Regions from separate parts of the Enterobacter sp. C3_dUdeg genome, predicted to be linked through region 2. Evidence: predicted binding sites of a transcription regulator. Region 2 holds the regulator's gene; each other region holds the start of a gene.
What was found. Region 2 encodes sigma-54, which starts transcription at its own class of promoters, with help from an activator protein. Its sites were predicted from a motif close to GTTGGCACANNTTTCGCTNT; they were not measured.
Positions count from the first base shown of each region.

Region 1: glnA (glutamate--ammonia ligase) is a predicted target of sigma-54. The motif match lies at 1,684-1,703, and genes of this name have one in related genera.
Region 3: glnK (P-II family nitrogen regulator) is a predicted target of sigma-54. The motif match lies at 3,011-3,030, and genes of this name have one in related genera.

Region 1 is NZ_BAAKFX010000014.1:10,581-17,203, reverse strand. It holds gene typA (ribosome-dependent GTPase TypA) at 1-1,411, opposite strand, end outside; gene glnA (glutamate--ammonia ligase) at 1,790-3,199, shown strand; gene glnL (nitrogen regulation protein NR(II)) at 3,371-4,420, shown strand; gene glnG (nitrogen regulation protein NR(I)) at 4,432-5,844, shown strand; gene AC27FC_RS20650 (YshB family small membrane protein) at 5,956-6,066, shown strand; gene hemN (oxygen-independent coproporphyrinogen III oxidase) at 6,139-6,623, opposite strand, start outside.
Region 2 is NZ_BAAKFX010000006.1:114,109-120,731, reverse strand. It holds gene rapZ (RNase adapter RapZ) at 1-558, opposite strand, end outside; gene ptsN (PTS IIA-like nitrogen regulatory protein PtsN) at 604-1,095, opposite strand; gene hpf (ribosome hibernation promoting factor) at 1,178-1,465, opposite strand; gene rpoN (RNA polymerase factor sigma-54) at 1,488-2,921, opposite strand; gene lptB (LPS export ABC transporter ATP-binding protein) at 2,969-3,694, opposite strand; gene lptA (lipopolysaccharide ABC transporter substrate-binding protein LptA) at 3,701-4,255, opposite strand; gene lptC (LPS export ABC transporter periplasmic protein LptC) at 4,224-4,799, opposite strand; gene kdsC (3-deoxy-manno-octulosonate-8-phosphatase KdsC) at 4,796-5,362, opposite strand; gene kdsD (arabinose-5-phosphate isomerase KdsD) at 5,377-6,363, opposite strand; gene AC27FC_RS15455 (calcium/sodium antiporter) at 6,377-6,623, opposite strand, start outside.
Region 3 is NZ_BAAKFX010000002.1:333,687-340,309, reverse strand. It holds gene AC27FC_RS09260 (SmdA family multidrug ABC transporter permease/ATP-binding protein) at 1-1,086, shown strand, start outside; gene AC27FC_RS09255 (SmdB family multidrug efflux ABC transporter permease/ATP-binding protein) at 1,079-2,860, shown strand; gene glnK (P-II family nitrogen regulator) at 3,081-3,419, shown strand; gene amtB (ammonium transporter AmtB) at 3,455-4,744, shown strand; gene tesB (acyl-CoA thioesterase II) at 4,840-5,700, opposite strand; gene AC27FC_RS09235 (YbaY family lipoprotein) at 5,901-6,428, shown strand; gene AC27FC_RS09230 (MGMT family protein) at 6,462-6,623, opposite strand, start outside.

The sequences.
Region 1 (6,623 bases), on a different contig from region 2:
GGCTGAAGGTGGAGTACAGCAGACCGGTACCGGAGGTCATGGTCATGAACTCTGAACGGAAGCCGATCAGACCACGGCTTGGGATCACGTAGTCGAGACGTACGCGGCCTTTGCCATCTGGATTCATGTTTTTCAGGTCGCCTTTACGCTCACCCAGAGCCTGCATCACAGAACCCTGGTGCTGCTCTTCAACGTCCAGCGTTACGTTTTCGAACGGCTCTTGTTTACGGCCGTCGATTTCGCGGAAGATTACTTTCGGACGGGAAACCGCCATTTCGAAACCTTCACGACGCATGTTTTCGATCAGAACAGACAGGTGCAGCTCACCACGACCAGAAACGCGGAATGCATCGGCATCCTGGGTTTCTTCAACGCGCAACGCAACGTTGTGCACCAGCTCTTTGTTCAGGCGGTCAAGGATCTGACGAGAGGTAACGAATTTACCTTCTTTACCACAGAACGGAGAGGTGTTGACGTTGAAGAACATGGATACGGTTGGTTCATCAACGGACAGGGCTGGCAGCGCTTCGACGTTCTGCGGATCGCAGATGGTGTCGGAGATGTTCAGTTCACCCAGACCGGTGATAGCGATGATGTCGCCCGCTTCCGCAACGTCACTCTCGATACGCTCAAGACCCAGGTGAGTCAGTACTTTACCGACTTTACCGTTACGGGTTTTGCCTTCGCTATCGATGATAGTAACCTGCTGGTTAGGCTTCACTTTACCGCGCTTGATACGACCAATGCCGATTACGCCAACGTAGTTGTTGTAGTCGAGCTGAGAGATCTGCATCTGCAGGGTGCCGTCGAGATCGACGTTTGGTGCAGGAACACGGTCAACAATCGCCTGATACAGCGGGGTCATGTCTTCAGCCATGTCTTCGTGGTCCAGACCTGCGATACCGTTCAGCGCAGAGGCGTAAACGATAGGGAAGTCCAGCTGCTCGTCGGTCGCGTCGAGGTTAACGAACAGGTCGAAGACCTGGTCAACAACCCAGTCAGGACGCGCGCCAGGGCGGTCAACTTTGTTGATAACAACGATTGGCTTCAGACCATGGGCAAAAGCTTTTTTGGTCACGAAGCGCGTCTGTGGCATTGGGCCATCCATTGCGTCAACGACCAGCAGAACGGAGTCTACCATGGACATTACACGTTCAACTTCACCACCGAAGTCGGCGTGCCCTGGGGTATCAACGATGTTGATACGGTAGTCATTCCATTTAATCGCGGTGTTTTTCGCGAGGATGGTAATCCCACGCTCTTTCTCCAAATCGTTGGAGTCCATCACGCGTTCTTGGGTTTCGGCACGCGCATCAAACGTACCGGATTGCTGCAGCAGCTTGTCGACCAGGGTAGTTTTACCATGGTCAACGTGCGCGATGATGGCGATGTTACGCAAATTTTCGATCACAACTTTGCCTCAGGCATTTAGAAATAGCGCGTTATTGTACACGGATTAATCGCACTACAAAACAGGATCACAAACATCCCCCGCAAACAAGTATTGCAGAGATGCTTTGTGATCGCTTTCACGGAGCGGTAAAAGGGCACTTTAACGTAAATTGCACCAATATGGTGCTCAATGTTCACATTGAAGCACCATACTGGTGCAACAAATCCATTGTGGTGCAGCCCTTTTGCACTATGGTGCGCATGATAACGCCTTTTTGGGGTGATTTAAAAGTTGGCACAGATTTCGCTTTATAAAAAATACATGGCACCAGCCAGTACAAACAGAAATTGAAGACCTCGTTACCACGACGACAATGACCAATCTGGAGAGTTAAGTATGTCCGCTGAACACGTTTTGACGATGCTGAACGAACATGAAGTGAAGTTTGTTGATCTGCGCTTCACCGATACCAAAGGTAAAGAACAGCACGTCACAATCCCTGCTCATCAGGTGAACGCCGAATTCTTTGAAGAAGGCAAAATGTTTGACGGCTCCTCCATTGGTGGCTGGAAAGGCATTAACGAATCCGACATGGTTCTGATGCCAGACGCGACCACTGCGGTCATTGATCCGTTCTTCGAAGAACCAACCCTGATCATCCGTTGCGACATCCTCGAGCCAGGCACGCTGCAGGGCTACGACCGCGACCCACGTTCTATCGCGAAACGCGCTGAAGAGTACCTGCGTTCTACCGGCATCGCAGACACCGTTCTGTTCGGGCCAGAGCCAGAATTCTTCCTGTTCGATGACATCCGCTTCGGTGCCTCTATTTCTGGCTCCCACGTGGCTATCGACGACATCGAAGGTGCATGGAACTCCTCCACCAAATACGAAGGCGGTAACAAAGGTCACCGTCCTGGCGTGAAAGGCGGTTACTTCCCGGTTCCTCCGGTCGACTCTGCACAGGACATTCGTTCCACTATGTGTCTGGTGATGGAAGAGATGGGCCTGGTTGTTGAAGCTCACCACCACGAAGTGGCGACTGCTGGTCAGAACGAAGTGGCAACCCGCTTCAACACCATGACCAAAAAAGCGGACGAAATTCAGATCTACAAATACGTTGTGCACAACGTTGCGCACCGTTTCGGTAAAACCGCGACCTTCATGCCAAAACCAATGTTTGGCGATAACGGTTCCGGTATGCACTGCCACATGTCTCTGTCCAAGAACGGTACCAACCTGTTCTCTGGCGACAAATATGCCGGTCTGTCCGAGCAGGCGCTGTATTACATCGGTGGTGTTATCAAACACGCTAAAGCGATCAACGCCCTGGCGAACCCAACCACGAACTCCTACAAGCGTCTGGTCCCGGGCTACGAAGCGCCAGTGATGCTGGCCTACTCTGCACGTAACCGTTCTGCTTCTATCCGTATCCCGGTGGTGGCTTCTCCTAAAGCACGTCGTATCGAAGTTCGCTTCCCGGACCCAGCGGCTAACCCATACCTGTGCTTCGCAGCACTGCTGATGGCCGGTCTGGACGGTATCAAGAACAAGATCCACCCGGGCGAAGCGATGGACAAAAACCTGTACGACCTGCCGCCAGAAGAAGCGAAAGAGATCCCACAGGTTGCTGGCTCTCTGGAAGAAGCCCTGCAGGCGCTGGACGCAGACCGCGAGTTCCTGACTGCAGGTGGCGTATTCACTGACGACGCTATCGATGCTTACATCGCCCTGCGTATGGAAGAGAACGACCGCGTGCGTATGACGCCACACCCGGTAGAGTTCGAGCTGTACTACAGCGTTTAATTAAAGTTGTTTTACCCGGCGTGATAAGCGCCGGGGGTAGTTGCCGTGGAAACTTTTAGCCCATCTCCGGATGGGCTTTTTTCTCCACCAACAACCTGATCTCACGCGCTTTTTACGCCGAAAACGCTATACTGCACAAAATTAGTGCAAACGACTCCAGGAGACTGCTGAATGGCAACTGGCACGCTGCCCGATGCTGGGCAGATCCTCAATTCTTTGATTAACAGCATATTGCTGGTCGATGACGAGCTGGCCGTTCATTACGCCAACCCGGCCGCGCAGCAGCTGCTCGCCCAAAGCGCACGTAAACTGTTCGGCACCCCGCTTCCTGAACTCCTGAGCTATTTTTCACTGAATATTGGCCTGATGCAGGAAAGTTTGCAGGCCGGCCAGGGGTTTACCGATAACGAAGTGACGCTGGTGATCGACGGGCGCTCGCACATTCTGTCGCTAACCGCGCAACGTCTTCCCGAAGGCCTGATCCTGCTGGAAATGGCGCCGATGGATAATCAGCGTCGACTGAGCCAGGAGCAGCTTCAGCACGCGCAGCAGATTGCCGCCCGTGACCTGGTGCGGGGCCTGGCGCATGAAATCAAAAACCCGCTGGGTGGATTACGCGGCGCGGCGCAGCTTCTGACCAAGGCGCTGCCCGATCCCGCGCTGGCGGAATATACCAACGTCATCATTGAGCAGGCGGACCGTCTGCGGAATCTGGTAGACCGTCTTCTCGGTCCGCAGCAGCCGGGAATGCACGTTACTGAAAGCATCCATAAAGTGGCTGAGCGGGTGGTGAAGCTCGTCTCAATGGAGCTGCCGGAGAACGTCACGCTGGTACGTGATTACGATCCAAGCCTGCCGGAACTGGCCCACGACCCGGACCAGATTGAGCAGGTCCTGTTGAATATTGTGCGTAATGCCCTGCAGGCGCTTGGGCCTGAAGGCGGCGAGATTATTTTACGCACCCGCACCGCCTTCCAGCTCACGTTACACGGCGTGCGCTACCGGCTGGCGGCCCGAATCGACGTTGAGGATAACGGGCCCGGCATTCCATCGCATTTGCAGGACACCCTGTTCTACCCGATGGTAAGCGGTCGCGAAGGCGGGACCGGCCTGGGCTTATCCATTGCCCGCAGTTTGATCGATCAACACTCCGGGAAAATTGAATTTACCAGTTGGCCGGGACATACCGAGTTTTCGGTTTTCCTGCCGATTAAAAAATAAAGGTGACGTTTATGCAACGAGGGATAGTCTGGGTAGTCGATGACGATAGCTCCATCCGTTGGGTGCTTGAACGCGCGCTCACTGGGGCAGGATTAAGCTGCACGACGTTTGAGAGCGGCAGCGAAGTGCTCGACGCACTCACCACCAAAACGCCAGATGTTCTGCTTTCGGATATCCGTATGCCGGGCATGGACGGGCTGGCGCTGTTAAAGCAGATCAAACAACGCCACCCTATGCTTCCGGTCATCATAATGACTGCGCACTCCGATCTGGATGCCGCAGTGAGCGCCTATCAGCAAGGGGCGTTTGATTACCTGCCCAAACCCTTTGATATCGACGAAGCGGTGGCGCTGGTTGAGCGCGCGATTAGCCATTATCAGGAGCAGCAACAGCCGCGCCACGCGCCCGATTTTGGGCCAACGACAGACATCATCGGTGAAGCGCCGGCGATGCAGGACGTGTTTCGCATTATTGGCCGTTTGTCCCGCTCGTCCATTAGCGTATTGATTAACGGTGAATCGGGAACCGGTAAAGAGCTTGTGGCGCATGCATTGCATCGCCATAGTCCACGGGCAAAAGCGCCGTTCATCGCCCTGAATATGGCGGCGATCCCGAAGGATTTGATTGAGTCCGAACTGTTCGGCCATGAAAAAGGGGCATTTACCGGCGCCAATACCATTCGCCAGGGGCGGTTCGAACAGGCTGACGGCGGTACGCTGTTCCTGGATGAAATTGGCGATATGCCGCTGGATGTCCAGACCCGCCTGCTGCGCGTGCTGGCCGACGGGCAGTTTTATCGCGTGGGCGGCTATGCGCCGGTGAAGGTGGATGTGCGCATTATCGCCGCGACCCACCAGAACCTGGAGCAACGCGTGCAGGAAGGAAAATTCCGCGAGGATTTATTCCACCGTCTGAACGTTATTCGCGTTCATCTGCCGCCGCTGCGTGAACGCCGGGAAGATATTCCCCGCCTGGCGCGTCATTTCCTGCAGGTAGCCGCCCGCGAGCTGGGCGTGGAAGCCAAGCAGCTTCACCCGGAAACCGATGCCGCTCTGACGCGTCTGGCGTGGCCGGGCAACGTGCGTCAGCTGGAAAATACCTGCCGCTGGTTAACCGTGATGGCCGCCGGGCAGGAAGTGCTGATTCAGGATTTACCGGCCGAGCTGTTTGAAGCGACCGCGCCTGAAAGCAGTACCGGGCACGCGCTGCCGGACAGCTGGGCGACGCTGCTGGCGCAGTGGGCCGACCGCGCGCTGCGTTCCGGTCATCAAAACCTGCTGTCTGAAGCTCAGCCGGAGATGGAGCGTACGCTGTTAACTACCGCGCTTCGTCATACGCAGGGCCATAAGCAGGAAGCCGCTCGCCTGCTGGGATGGGGACGTAATACCCTGACGCGCAAGCTTAAAGAGCTGGGAATGGAGTGATCGTACGCCGCTGTGTAAAGGTTATTCATTGAGCGCAAATTGCCGTTATTTTGCGCTTTACTGTTCCGATGAGTTTTGTATGATCGTGCCCGGAAATTGGGGGTGAACATCATGCTGGAAACAATCGTAAATATGCTCTCTAGCGGAGCCGCTGAAAGCCACACGCCACAGACAGCCGTTGCGGCTATGTTGTGTGCGGCGTTGGTGGGGCTGTTTAGCTAGCGAGTTGAACGTAAAAGCCGGGTGGCGGCTTCGCCTTACCCGGCCTACGTTTTGTGCATTTTGCAATGCGCCTTAAATCACCCGCGAGAACTGCTGCAGTCGCGCTTTCTGACGTAGATACGCGTCAAAGCACATGCAGATATTACGGATCAACAGACGCCCTTTCGGCGTGACCTCAATCGCGCTCTCCGACACATCCACCAGCCCGTCTTTCGCCAGCGGTGCAATCAGCTTCAGGTCTTCCGCAAAATAATCGCTGAAGTGCAGATCCCACTGCGACTCAACGTCGCTGAAATCGAGACGGAAGTTGCAGATTAGCGCCTTAATCACATCGCGCCGGATGCAGTCGTCGCGCGTTAACGCGATGCCGCGCCACAGCGCGTTGCCCGTTTCATCAACCTGCTGGTAGTAAAGCTTCAGCTCTTTCTGGTTCTGCGCGTAACAGTCGCCAATCATGCTGATAGCGGAGACGCCCATCCCCAGCAAATCGGTATCGCCCTGGGTTGTGTAGCCCTGGAAGTTGCGGTGCAGAACGCCTTCACGCTGCGCAATCGCCA
Region 2 (6,623 bases):
CAGGAAGCGCACGTCGAAAACGTAATCCGCATCAATCGGAATACCGTGCTTAAAGCCGAAGGATTCGAACACCATCGTCAGTTCGCGCTCGCGTTTACCCAACAGCCGGGTACGCAGCATTTCCGCCAGCTCGTGAACGGACATCTCAGAGGTGTCGACAATCAGGTCGGCACGAGAACGCAGCGGCTCCAGCAGGTCGCTCTCTTCATCGATAGCGCTCTCCAGAGAGAGGTTCTTGCTGGAAAGCGGATGCAAACGACGGGTATCGCTGTAGCGGCGGATCAGCGTATTGCGGTCTGCATCGAGGAACAGCAGCTGAGGCGAGAACGCGTCAGGCAGGTTGCTCATGGCCTGTTCGAAGATCTCTGGCGATTCAGGCATGTTACGAACGTCGATACTGACGGCGGCAGAGGTTTGTCTCTCCGCCAGCGTGCGTGCCAGGTCGGGTAACAACACGACCGGCAGGTTATCGACGCAGTAAAAACCCATGTCTTCCAGGGCGCGCAGAGCAACGGATTTCCCCGACCCTGAACGGCCACTGACAATCATCAGCACCATGTTCCGTTTCTCCTCAGGACAACAGATGTGAAGGCCATCTCCTGGTTATGCATCATCCTGATTGCCTTCTGCTTCAGTGATAATTTGATAGAGCTCTTCATCACTTTGGGCCGAGCGCAGTCGACGGCAAATGGTTTTATCGGCCAGACGTTTTGCGACCAGCGACAGCGTATGCAGATGGGTTTTCGTCTGGTCGGCAGGCACCAGCAGCGCGAAGAGGAGATCGACGGGCTGGTTATCAATGGCATCGAAGGCGATGGGTGTTTCAAGCTGCACAAACACACCAACGGCACGCAGGGTATCCTCTTCCAGTTTGCCGTGCGGGATCGCGATGCCGTTGCCGATACCGGTACTGCCCATTTTTTCACGGGTCAGAATCGCTTCGAACACCACCTGCGGCGGCAGGCCCAGCTGTTTGGCAGCCAGTTCACTGATGATCTCCAGCGCACGTTTTTTGCTCTGGCAGTGAACCGCACTGCGGGTACATTCCTGGTTAAGGACATTGCTCAGTTGAAGAGCGGAATCGTTGTTCATCATAATTTCACCTAAGCGCTAACTGTACAAATGGCCTGTTGTGTTTCACAACAGGCCGTCTTGCACCCGTTAACTGCCCGGACAATTAGTGTTGTTTCAGTTTATCTTTATGTTTATTGAGCTGTCGTGCAAGCTTATCAATCAAGCCGTCGATAGCAGCGTACATGTCTTGCCCTTCCGCACTGGCATGCAGTTCACCCCCGTTAACATGCAGGGTGGCATCCGAGATATGAGTCACTTTCTCCACTTTCAACACAATATAGACCTGATTGATCCTTTCGAAATACTGCTCGAGTTTTGCAAACTTCGCGTTCACGAAGTCGCGTAAAGCCTCAGTAATTTCGACGTTTTGTCCAGTGATGTTGAGCTGCATAGTGTCTTCCTTATCGGTTGTGTCAGACCAGCTGTTTACGCTGGTTGGACGGCGGAATGGATAAAGACTCTCGATACTTCGCAACAGTACGACGTGCCACCATAATACCCTGATCGGACAGCATGGTGGTTAACTTACTGTCGCTTAGTGGCTTCGCGGGGTTCTCCGCGGCGATCAACTTCTTCACCAGGGCACGAATGGCCGTTGACGACGCTTCGCCGCCGCCCTCGGTATTCACATGGCTGGAGAAGAAATACTTAAGCTCAAATATACCGCGTGGACTGTGCAGATACTTCTGCGTGGTGACACGGGAAATGGTTGATTCATGCATCTCGACGGCCTGGGCGATATCCGCCAGTACCATCGGTTTCATATACTCTTCGCCCTGCTCAAAGAACGCCTGCTGCTGTTCGACAATACAGCGGCTGACGCGCAGCAGCGTATCATTTCGGCTTTCCAGACTTTTGATCAGCCATCGCGCTTCCTGAAGATTGCTACGAATATATTGATTGTCGGAGTCGTTACGCGCGCTGGTGCACATGGAGGCATACTGCTGGTTGATTTGCAGGCGAGGGATGCTGTCTGAATTCAGTTCAACGACCCAGCGGTCATTGTGTTTTCTCACCAGCACGTCCGGGATGACGTACTCGGGCTCGCTGGTCTGGATCGACTGTCCCGGGCGCGGATCGAGTGACTGGATCAGATTCACCGCTTCTTTCAGCACCTCTTCCTTCAGGCGCGTGACGCGCATCAGGCTGCGGAAATCGTGGTTGGCCAACAGATCCAGATGATCGCTGATGATTAAGCGCGCCTCGTCGAGCCATGGCGTCTCTTTGCTGAACTGAGAAAGCTGGATCAGCAGGCAGTCGCGCAGATCTTTTGCGGCCACGCCTACCGGATCGAAACGCTGGATGCGCTTCAGAACGGCTTCGATCTCCTCAAGTTCAATCTCTTCGTCGCCCATGCTTTCCAGGATATCGTCCAGCGTGACGGTCAAATAGCCGGTGTCGTCAACGGCATCGACAATTGAGGTGGCAATCGCGCGGTCGGTATCGGAGAAGGGGGTAAGTTCCACCTGCCACATCAGGTAATCCTGCAGCGACTGGGTGGTTTCTCCCTGATAGACCGGTAGCTCATCATCCTGGTAGTCTGCACGCGTACCGGAAGGGGTTCCGGCGGTGTAGATTTCATCCCAGCTGGCATCCAGCGGTAGCTCGTCGGGCATCTCTTTTTGTTCGAGTGCATCCGCGGTGTCGAGCGCTTCTGTATCCTGTGACTGCTGAGTATCTACCTCGTCATGAAGATCGGTTTGTTCCAGCAGGGGGTTGCTGTCCAGCGCCTGCTGGAGCTCCTGCTGAAGTTCTAACGTGGACAGTTGCAACAGGCGAATTGCCTGCTGTAGCTGCGGCGTCATTGCCAGTTGTTGGCTGAGCCTTAATTGCAAACCTTGCTTCATGTTCAGAGCATTTTTCTCCGGTTCGGCGTTACGTTACCTCTACCCTATCAGAGTCTGAAGTCTTCCCCAAGATAGACGCGCTTAACATGATCGTCTTCGAGGATCTGCTGCGGCGTACCGTGGGCGATCAGATTGCCCTGGCTGACAATATACGCGCGTTCACACACGGCCAGCGTTTCACGGACGTTGTGGTCGGTGATCAGTACGCCAAGCCCGCTGTCACGCAGGTGTTCAATGATGCGTTTAATGTCGATAACCGAGATCGGGTCAACGCCGGCAAACGGTTCATCCAGAAGGATAAATTTCGGGTTTGCGGCCAGCGCACGTGCAATCTCAACACGACGGCGTTCACCCCCGGAGAGTGCCTGACCGAGGCTGTCGCGCAGATGCTCAATGTGGAACTCTTCCATCAACTCGTTGGCACGATCCTGACGCTGTTCGCTGGTCAGATCGTTACGAATTTCCAGGACCGCCATCAGGTTATCGTAAACGCTAAGACGACGGAAAATGGAGGCTTCCTGCGGCAGGTAGCCGATCCCGCGACGCGCGCGCGCGTGCAGCGGCAGAAGGCTGATGTCTTCATCGTCAATGATAATGTTGCCGGCATCGCGCGGCACAATGCCAACGACCATGTAGAAGGTGGTGGTTTTACCCGCACCGTTAGGGCCAAGCAGCCCTACAATTTCGCCGGAGTTGACGGTCAGACTGACATCTTCTACGACACGGCGGCCCTTGTAGGCCTTCGCGAGATTTTTTGCAGTTAATGTTGCCATAACGAATTAGTTACTCTTCTTCTGTGCCGGGGCCTGGCCTTTGCCTTTGTCCTGCAGCTGCGACGGAACCAGGACGGTCGTGACGCGTTTGCCTTTCTCGCTGGAGGCCTGCATTTTTTGCTCTTTCACCAGATAGGTGATCTGGTCGCCGGTAATGTTGCTGTCCAGCTGTTCCAGATACGCGTTTCCGGTCAGGATGACCAGGTCCTTCGCCAGCTCATAGTGCATATGCGAAGCGCGGCCTTTCACCGGCTTGCCGTTGTCCTGCATCTGGTAGAAGGTGGCCGGGTTGCCGTAACCATCAATGATCTCTTTGCCCTGCTCGCCACCCGGACGGGTCACGACCACTTTGTCGGCGTTAATTTTGATGGTGCCCTGAGTCATGACGACGTTACCCGTGAAGGTGACGACGTTGCCCTGCATATCGAGAGACTGGGTATCAGACTCGATATGGATCGGTTGGTCGGTATCGCCCGTTACAGCAAGCGCGGGGAGACTGGTCGCCAGCATCGCGCTGGCGATAATTACTTTAAGGCTGAGTTTGTTTGTTTTGAATTTCATAGGAGGTTCTAACCTTTTCAATCAGCTCGGCGTTCTTGCTGCGTAAGTTCCCGCGCATTCTCAAACCGCTGGAATTAAATGTTGTGCCATACAGTGTGACCAGATCCTGCGAGGTCACGTCCTGGGTTACCAGGTTAATTTGGGCATTATCCGTCGTAATTTTTCGCAGTTGCGAGTCAGCGGTCAGGGCGTTGACTTCAACGTGGCCATACAGATAAAGCATACGGTCATTTGTCAGTTTTGCCCGATCTGACTTAATTGACCACGTTGGCACTTTGTCCTTATCAAATGTGGTCATGACAGGTTGGGTAAACCACGAAATACCGTCATCTGAAAAATATTCAACATGCTGGGCAATCAGGCGATAGTTCAGCGCGCCTTCCGGGCTGTAGACCACGGTGTCGCTGTGATCGCTTTTATAGGTTGGATCGTTATTGTTGACCACTTCCGTTTGCGGATCGTCGCGATCGGCAAGGTTCACGCCAATCAATACCAGTGCGACAAGCGAAAGCAAAATGATAATCCAGCGTCTGGTTTTACTCATATCGATTGCCCTTTGGCCTCATCAAGCTTGCCCTGCGCCAGCAAAAGCAGATCGCAGACTTCACGTACGGCACCACGGCCCCCGTTGATGTGGGTAACGTAGTCAGCGCGCGGGATCAGCAGCGGATGCGCATCGGCAACGGCGATGCTCAGCCCGACTTCAGCCATCACGGGCCAGTCAATCAGATCGTCCCCGACGTAGGCTACGTTTTCCGGCGCGATAGCCAGTTTACCCAGTAAATCCTTATACGCCGCCATCTTATCGGATTGACCCTGATACAGATGGGTAATTCCTAAGGTTTCACAGCGGTCTTCTACCAGTTTAGCTTTTCGCCCGGTGATGATAGCCACCTCAATACCCGAGGTGAGCGCGCAGCGGATACCGTAGCCGTCGCGAACGTTAAACGCTTTCAGCTCTTCACCATTATTGCCCATGTAAATCAGGCCATCGGAAAGTACGCCATCCACGTCCAGGATGAGCAGACGAATGTTTTCCGCCTTTGCCATCATCTGGGTACTGACCGGTCCATAACAGGTTGCAAGGGATGCACCCGCATTACTCATTGTCTTATCCTTCATTACACTACGCCTGCGCGCAGCAGATCATGCATATGTACCACACCCAGCAACTGGTCGCCATCGGCAACCATCACTGAGGTAATGTGGCGGGACTGCATCAGGTTCAGCACATCCACGGCCAGCGTACCCGGACGGACGCGGATACCGCCCGGCGTCATCACATCGGCAATGCCGAGCTTGCGGACATCTACACCCATGTCGAACACGCGGCGCAGGTCGCCATCGGTGAAGATCCCCTGAATTTTCATCAGATCGTCGCACACGACCGTCATACCCAGATTCTTACGGGTGATTTCCAGCAGCGCATCACGCAGGGAGGCTTCTTTACTGACGTGAGGGATCTCATCCCCGGTGTGCATAATATCGTTTACCCGAAGCAGAAGCTTGCGCCCCAGCGCGCCGCCCGGGTGGGAAAGCGCGAAATCTTCCGGCGTAAAACCGCGGGCTTCGAGCAGCGCGACGGCAAGCGCATCACCCATCACCAGTGCGGCGGTGGTGCTGGACGTCGGCGCCAGGCCGAGCGGACAGGCCTCCTTGGGCACTTTCACGCACAGGTGAATATCGGCTGCCCGCGCCATGCTGCTTTCCGGACGGCTGGTCATGCAAATAAGCGGCACCTGCAGTCGCTTCAGTACCGGGATCAGCGCCAGAATTTCATTGGACTCCCCGGAGTTGGACAGCGCGATGACGATATCCTGCGGCGTGACCATACCCAGGTCACCGTGCGCGGCTTCCCCCGGATGTACAAAGAAGGAAGAGGTTCCGGTGCTGGCAAACGTTGCCGCCATTTTGCGTCCAATGTGGCCGGACTTACCCATCCCCATCACCACGACTTTGCCGGCACAGTAGAACATCTTCTCACATGCCAGACTAAAATCCTGATTAATGTACTGATCTAACTGCGCCAGACCTTCACGTTCAATCTCCAGAACCTCTTTGCCTGCTTTCTGAAAGTCAAAACCCGGCTGCAATTCTATTTGCGACATAATGCGTTTCCGTTTACCCAGAGAGAAGAGGCGAGAGCCAGTACAGCATCGCCATCCATACGATAAATCCACCCGTCAGCAGCGCGCCTGCGCCTTTGCCGATCTGTCGTTGCCGCCGCCAGCAGAGCAGGGCAAATATCACGCTGACCAATAACATCACGCCGTAGTCGCGTGATAACGCCAGGGGATTAAAGGGCCCTGGCGTTATCAGGGCCGGCAGGCCCATCACAATGGCGATATTAAATATGTTGGAACCGATG
Region 3 (6,623 bases), on a different contig from region 2:
ACGGGGGCGAAAAACATGCGCGTCGCGCGTATCGACGCCCGTTTTGACCCGACGATTTATATCGCAATCGGCATGGCAAATATGCTGGCGATTGGCGGCGGAAGCTGGATGGTGGTGCAGGGCACGCTTACCCTGGGGCAATTGACCAGCTTTGCGATGTATCTGGGGCTCATGATCTGGCCGATGCTGGCGCTGGCCTGGATGTTTAACATCGTGGAGCGCGGCAGCGCCGCCTACAGCCGCATTCGCGCCATGCTGGCCGAAGCGCCGGTGGTCATCGACGGTAGCGAGGCCGTACCGGAAGGGCGCGGCGTCATGACCGTCGACGTCCGCAAGTTTGTCTATCCGCATACGGAGCATCCGGTGCTGGAGAACGTTAGCTTTACGCTTCAGCCGGGCCAGATGCTGGGGATCTGCGGCCCTACGGGATCCGGCAAAAGTACCGTGCTCTCTCTGCTTCAGCGCCACTTTGACGTCACCGAGGGCGATATCCGCTTCCACGATATTCCCCTGACCAGACTGCTGCTGGACGAGTGGCGCGGTCGCCTGGCGGTCGTCAGCCAGACGCCGTTTTTATTTTCGGACACCGTGGCGAACAACATTGCCCTGGGACGCCCCGGGGCGACGCAGGAAGAAATTGAACATGTGGCGCGTCTGGCCAGCGTTCATGATGATATTTTGCGTCTGCCGCAGGGGTACGAAACGGAAGTCGGGGAACGCGGCGTCATGCTGTCCGGCGGGCAAAAGCAGCGTATCTCGATTGCCCGCGCGCTGCTGCTGAATGCTGAAATTCTGATCCTGGATGATGCGCTTTCCGCCGTGGACGGCCGTACCGAGCATCAAATTCTGCATAACCTGCGCCAGTGGGGCGACGGACGCACGGTGATTATCAGCGCCCACCGCTTGTCGGCGCTCACCGAAGCCAGCGAAATTGTGGTCTTACAGCACGGGCACATTGCCCAGCGCGGGCAGCATGAAACCCTTGCCGAGCAGCCGGGCTGGTATCGCGATATGTACCGCTATCAACAGCTTGAGGCGGCGCTGGATGATGCGCCGGAGCAGGATGAGGAGGCCGCCAATGCGTAAGCTCGGAACGATGTGGCCGACGCTCAAGCGTCTGCTGGCCTACGGCTCGCCGTGGCGTAAACCGCTCTCCGTGGCCGTGCTTCTACTCTGGATTGCGGCGATTGCTGAAGTGAGCGGTCCGCTGCTCATCAGCTATTTTATCGACAACATGGTTGCCAAAAGCTACCTTCCGCTGGGGCTGGTGGCGGGCTTAGGCGTGGCCTACGTTGGCCTGCAGCTGGCGGCGGCAGGGCTGCACTATGCGCAGTCGCTGCTGTTTAACCGTGCTGCCGTGGGCGTTGTTCAGCAGCTGCGTACGGATGTGATGGACGCGGCGCTTCGCCAGCCGCTCAGCGAGTTTGATATCCAGCCGGTCGGGCAGGTGATTTCGCGCGTGACCAACGATACCGAGGTAATCCGCGATCTGTACGTTACCGTGGTCGCGACGGTGTTACGCAGCGCGGCGCTGATTGGCGCGATGCTGGTGGCGATGTTCAGCCTCGACTGGCGCATGGCGCTGGTGGCGATCACCATCTTCCCGGCGGTGCTGATTGTCATGGTCATTTACCAGCGCTACAGCACGCCGATCGTGCGTCGGGTGCGCGCGTATCTGGCCGACATTAACGATGGCTTCAACGAAGTGATCAACGGCATGAGCGTCATCCAGCAGTTCCGCCAGCAGGCGCGCTTTGGCGAACGCATGGGGGAAGCCAGCCGTTCGCACTACATGGCGCGTATGCAGACGCTGCGGCTTGATGGTTTCCTGCTGCGTCCGCTGCTGAGCCTTTTCTCGGCGCTGGTGCTTTGCGGGCTGCTGATGCTCTTTGGGCTGAGCTCAAACGGTACGATTGAAGTGGGCGTGCTGTACGCCTTTATCAGCTATCTCGGGCGTCTTAACGAGCCGTTGATCGAGCTTACCACCCAGCAATCGATGCTGCAGCAGGCGGTGGTCGCCGGTGAGCGCGTGTTTGAGCTGATGGACAGGCCGCGCCAGGCCTACGGCAATGACGAGCGACCTCTGCAAAGCGGGACTATCGCCTTTGATAACGTCTCGTTTGCCTATCGCGAAGACCGGCTGGTGCTGCAGGACATCACGCTTGACGTTCCGTCGCGCGGTTTCGTGGCGCTGGTAGGGCATACCGGCAGCGGTAAGAGCACGCTTGCCAGCCTGTTGATGGGCTATTACCCGGTCACGCACGGCGAAATCCGCCTCGATGGGCGCCCGCTCGCGTCTCTCAGCCACACCGTGTTGCGTAAAGGCGTCGCGATGGTGCAGCAGGATCCGGTCGTGCTGGCCGATACCTTCTACGCCAACGTGACCCTGGGGCGAGACTACTCCCAGGAGCAGGTCTGGGACGTGCTGGAAAAAGTGCAGCTGGCAGAGCTGGCGCGCGGGTTTAGCGATGGGATCAATACCAAACTGGGCGAGCAGGGGAACAATCTCTCCGTCGGGCAAAAGCAGCTCCTGGCGATGGCGCGGGTGCTGATTGAAACGCCGCAGATACTGATTCTGGATGAAGCCACGGCCAGTATTGACTCCGGCACCGAACAGGCCATTCAGCAGGCGCTGGCCGCCGTACGCGACCATACGACGCTGGTGGTGATTGCCCACCGTCTTTCCACCATCGTCGATGCCGATACCATTCTGGTGCTACATCGCGGACAGGCCGTTGAACGCGGTACGCACCGTGAACTGCTGGAAGCAAAAGGGCGCTACTGGCAGATGTACCAGCTGCAGCTGGCGGGCGAGGAGCTGGCGGCCAGCGTGCGTGATGAAGAGTCGCTTAGCGCCTGATGCACCAAAATGAGGCGACGCGCTAACAGTCATTCCTGTTGGTGCAAAACTGAAACGCACCCTGCACCGGCATGGTGCGTTTTTTTTCGCCTGTTCGTTTATTACGGCCGCGTAATGCTCTGTGCGCCGCCGTTCCCCCTCGTTTTCATTTCTGGCACACCCCTTGCAATACCTTCTGCGTAAGCTGCGGCCATTACCGAATTCTGACTGGAGGGGATCTATGAAGCTGGTTACGGTTGTAATCAAACCATTCAAACTCGAAGACGTGCGTGAAGCGTTGTCTTCAATGGGTATTCAGGGACTGACTGTCACCGAAGTGAAAGGCTTTGGTCGTCAGAAGGGTCATGCCGAGCTTTATCGCGGGGCGGAATACAGCGTTAACTTTCTGCCAAAAGTAAAAATTGATGTCGCGATTGCTGACGATCAGCTTGATGAAGTCATTGATGTCATTAGCAAAGCGGCCTATACCGGCAAAATTGGCGACGGCAAAATTTTCGTTGCCGAACTGCAGCGCGTCATTCGCATCCGTACCGGCGAATCTGACGAAGCGGCATTGTAAATAACGCCTGGCACACAGTGATAGGGATCGAGAAAATGAAGATAGCAACACTTAAAACGGGTCTGGGTTCGCTGGCGCTGCTGCCGGGCCTGGCGCTGGCTGCTACCCCTGCGGTGGTCGACAAAGCCGATAACGCCTTTATGATGATCAGCACCGCGCTGGTGCTGTTCATGTCAATTCCGGGCATTGCGCTGTTCTACGGCGGCCTGATCCGTGGCAAAAACGTTCTCTCCATGCTGACGCAGGTTGCCGTGACGTTCGCACTGGTCTGCGTGCTGTGGGTGGTTTACGGTTACTCGCTGGCGTTCGGTACGGGCAACGCGTTCTTTGGTAACTTCGACTGGGTGATGCTGAAAAATATTGAGCTGACCGCGCTGATGGGCAGTTTCTATCAGTACATCCACGTTGCGTTCCAGGGCTCCTTCGCCTGTATTACCGTCGGGCTGATTGTGGGCGCGCTCGCCGAGCGTATCCGTTTCTCTGCCGTGCTGATCTTCGTGGTGGTCTGGATGACGCTCTCCTATGTGCCGATTGCGCACATGGTCTGGGGTGGCGGTCTGCTGGCAACGCACGGCGCGCTGGACTTCGCGGGCGGTACCGTTGTACACATCAACGCCGCGGTAGCGGGTCTGGTGGGTGCCTACCTGATTGGCAAACGCGTGGGCTTCGGTAAAGAAGCGTTTAAACCGCACAACCTGCCGATGGTGTTTACCGGTACGGCTATCCTCTACTTTGGCTGGTTTGGCTTCAACGCCGGCTCGGCAAGTGCAGCAAACGAAATCGCCGCGCTGGCCTTCGTGAACACCGTTGTGGCCACGGCGGGTGCAATCCTCTCCTGGGTGTTTGGCGAGTGGGCGGTACGCGGTAAACCGTCACTGCTGGGTGCCTGCTCGGGTGCCATTGCCGGTCTGGTTGGCATTACGCCAGCGTGTGGTTATGTCGGCGTGGGTGGCGCGCTGCTGGTCGGTCTGGTGTCCGGTCTGGCGGGTCTGTGGGGCGTGACCGCACTGAAACGTGTGCTGCGCGTTGACGACCCATGCGATGTGTTTGGTGTTCACGGCGTGTGCGGCATCGTGGGTTGTATCATGACCGGTATCTTTGCCGCGAAGTCGCTCGGTGGCGTGGGCTACGCAGAAGGCGTGACCATGGTTCATCAGGTGCTGGTGCAGCTGGAAAGTATTGCAATCACCGTTGTCTGGTCTGCCGTTGTGGCCTTCATTGGCTATAAGCTGGCGGATATGACGGTGGGTCTGCGCGTACCGGAAGAGCAGGAGCGCGAAGGCCTGGACGTCAACAGCCACGGCGAGAATGCGTATAACGCCTGATAAACAGCAAAACGGCAACTTCGGTTGCCGTTTTTAGTGTGTATTCCCTCTCCCCGTGGGAGAGGGTCAGGGTGAGGGCATCAGGCCGCACACAATCACCCGCGATTACGCATCACCCCTTCCTGCACAGTCGACGCGACCAGCACGCCATCCTGAGTATAAAACTCCCCGCGCACAAACCCTCGCGCGCTCGACGCTGAGGTACTCTCCACGCTGTAAAGCAGCCACTCATTCATGTTGAACGGACGGTGGAACCACATGGAGTGATCGATCGTCGCGACCTGCATCCCTTTTTCCAGGAAACCAACCCCGTGCGGCTGCAGCGCCACCGGCAGGAAGTTGAAATCTGACGCATAGCCGAGCAGATACTGATGCACGCGGAAATCTTCCGGCACGGTCCCGTTGGCACGGATCCAGGCCTGGCGTTTCGGCTCGGCGGCATGGCCTTTCATCGGGTTGTGGAACTCAACCGGGCGGATCTCCAGCGGCTTATCGCAGAGAAACTTCTCTTTGACCTGCGGCGGAAGCAGATGCGCCAGCGCGCGGGCGATATCCGTCTCTGATTTTAAAGAGTCGGGCGACGGAGCCGGGGGCATCACTTTTTGATGCTCGTAGCCGGATTCCGGCGCCTGGAAAGAGGCGGTCATGTAAAAGATCGGCTTGCCGTTCTGAATAGCTGCTACGCGGCGCGCGCTGAAGCTGTTGCCGTCTCGCAGGACTTCAACGTCATACACAATCGGTCTTGCGCTATCGCCAGGGCGTAAGAAGTAGCTGTGGAACGAATGCACCAGACGGTCTGCCGGGACAGTCTCCTTTGCTGCGTACAGAGCTTGTCCAACGACTTGCCCCCCGAAGACCTGGCGTAAGCCGAGATCTTCGCTCTGTCCGCGAAAGAGTCCTTCCTCAATTTTTTCCAGATTCAGTAATGTCAGCAGATTGTTCAGTGCCTGACTCATAGTTGTCCTCAATAAACGCCGTAGCGAAAGATAGGCAGAGTATAACGCAGAAATGAAAGTGGTCCGATGGGTAGAATAATCTGAATATCGGCACGTTTTCAGGCATAAATCGGTGATCTGTGCCACACTTGAATACGTTATGTGATTGAAACGACATCGGATGGGATCGATCCCGCTGGTGCATTGATAAGGAGACTTCAATGAAACTCGTGCCCATGCTAAGTGGTGTAGCTATTGCGGTGGCGTTGTCCGCCTGTGCCGGTAAAAGCGCCCAAGTGCCAGTACCAGCAGCCGACCCGAACGGGATTAATACCCTTTCACAGCAATCCATTCAGCAGCCTAATGTTTCCGGTACCATCTGGATTAAACAGAAAGTGGCGTTGCCGCCGGATGCGGTATTAACCGTAACGCTGTCTGATGCTTCTCTGGCCGACGCGCCGTCGAAAGTCGTTGCCCAGCGTGCCGTTCGTACTGAAGGCAAGCAGGCGCCGTTTAGCTTCGTATTGCCGTATAACCCGTCGGACGTGCAGCCTAACGCCCGTATCCTGCTGAGCGCAGCGGTAACCATCAACGGCAAGCTGGTCTTTATCACCGATACGGTCCAGGAAGCGATCAACAACGGTGGGACAAAAATCGATCTGAACCTGGTGCCGGTGCAGCAGACCGAAGTGCCGGTCGCACCGCAGACCAATCAGCCGTCTCTGCCAACTCCACCGACTCAGATGTAATTTCTGCATTTCCCCTCTCCTCCGGGAGAGGGGTCAATATACCCAGCGAAACTTCTGCAAATCGATCTGACCCGACCCTGACACCTGCACACCCTCTGAAAGTAACGCCTGACGCTGACGCTGAAGATCCGGCCCGGTGAGTGAAATGGCGCCATGACGGTTCACCACCCGATGCCAGGGCAGCGTACTGCCTTC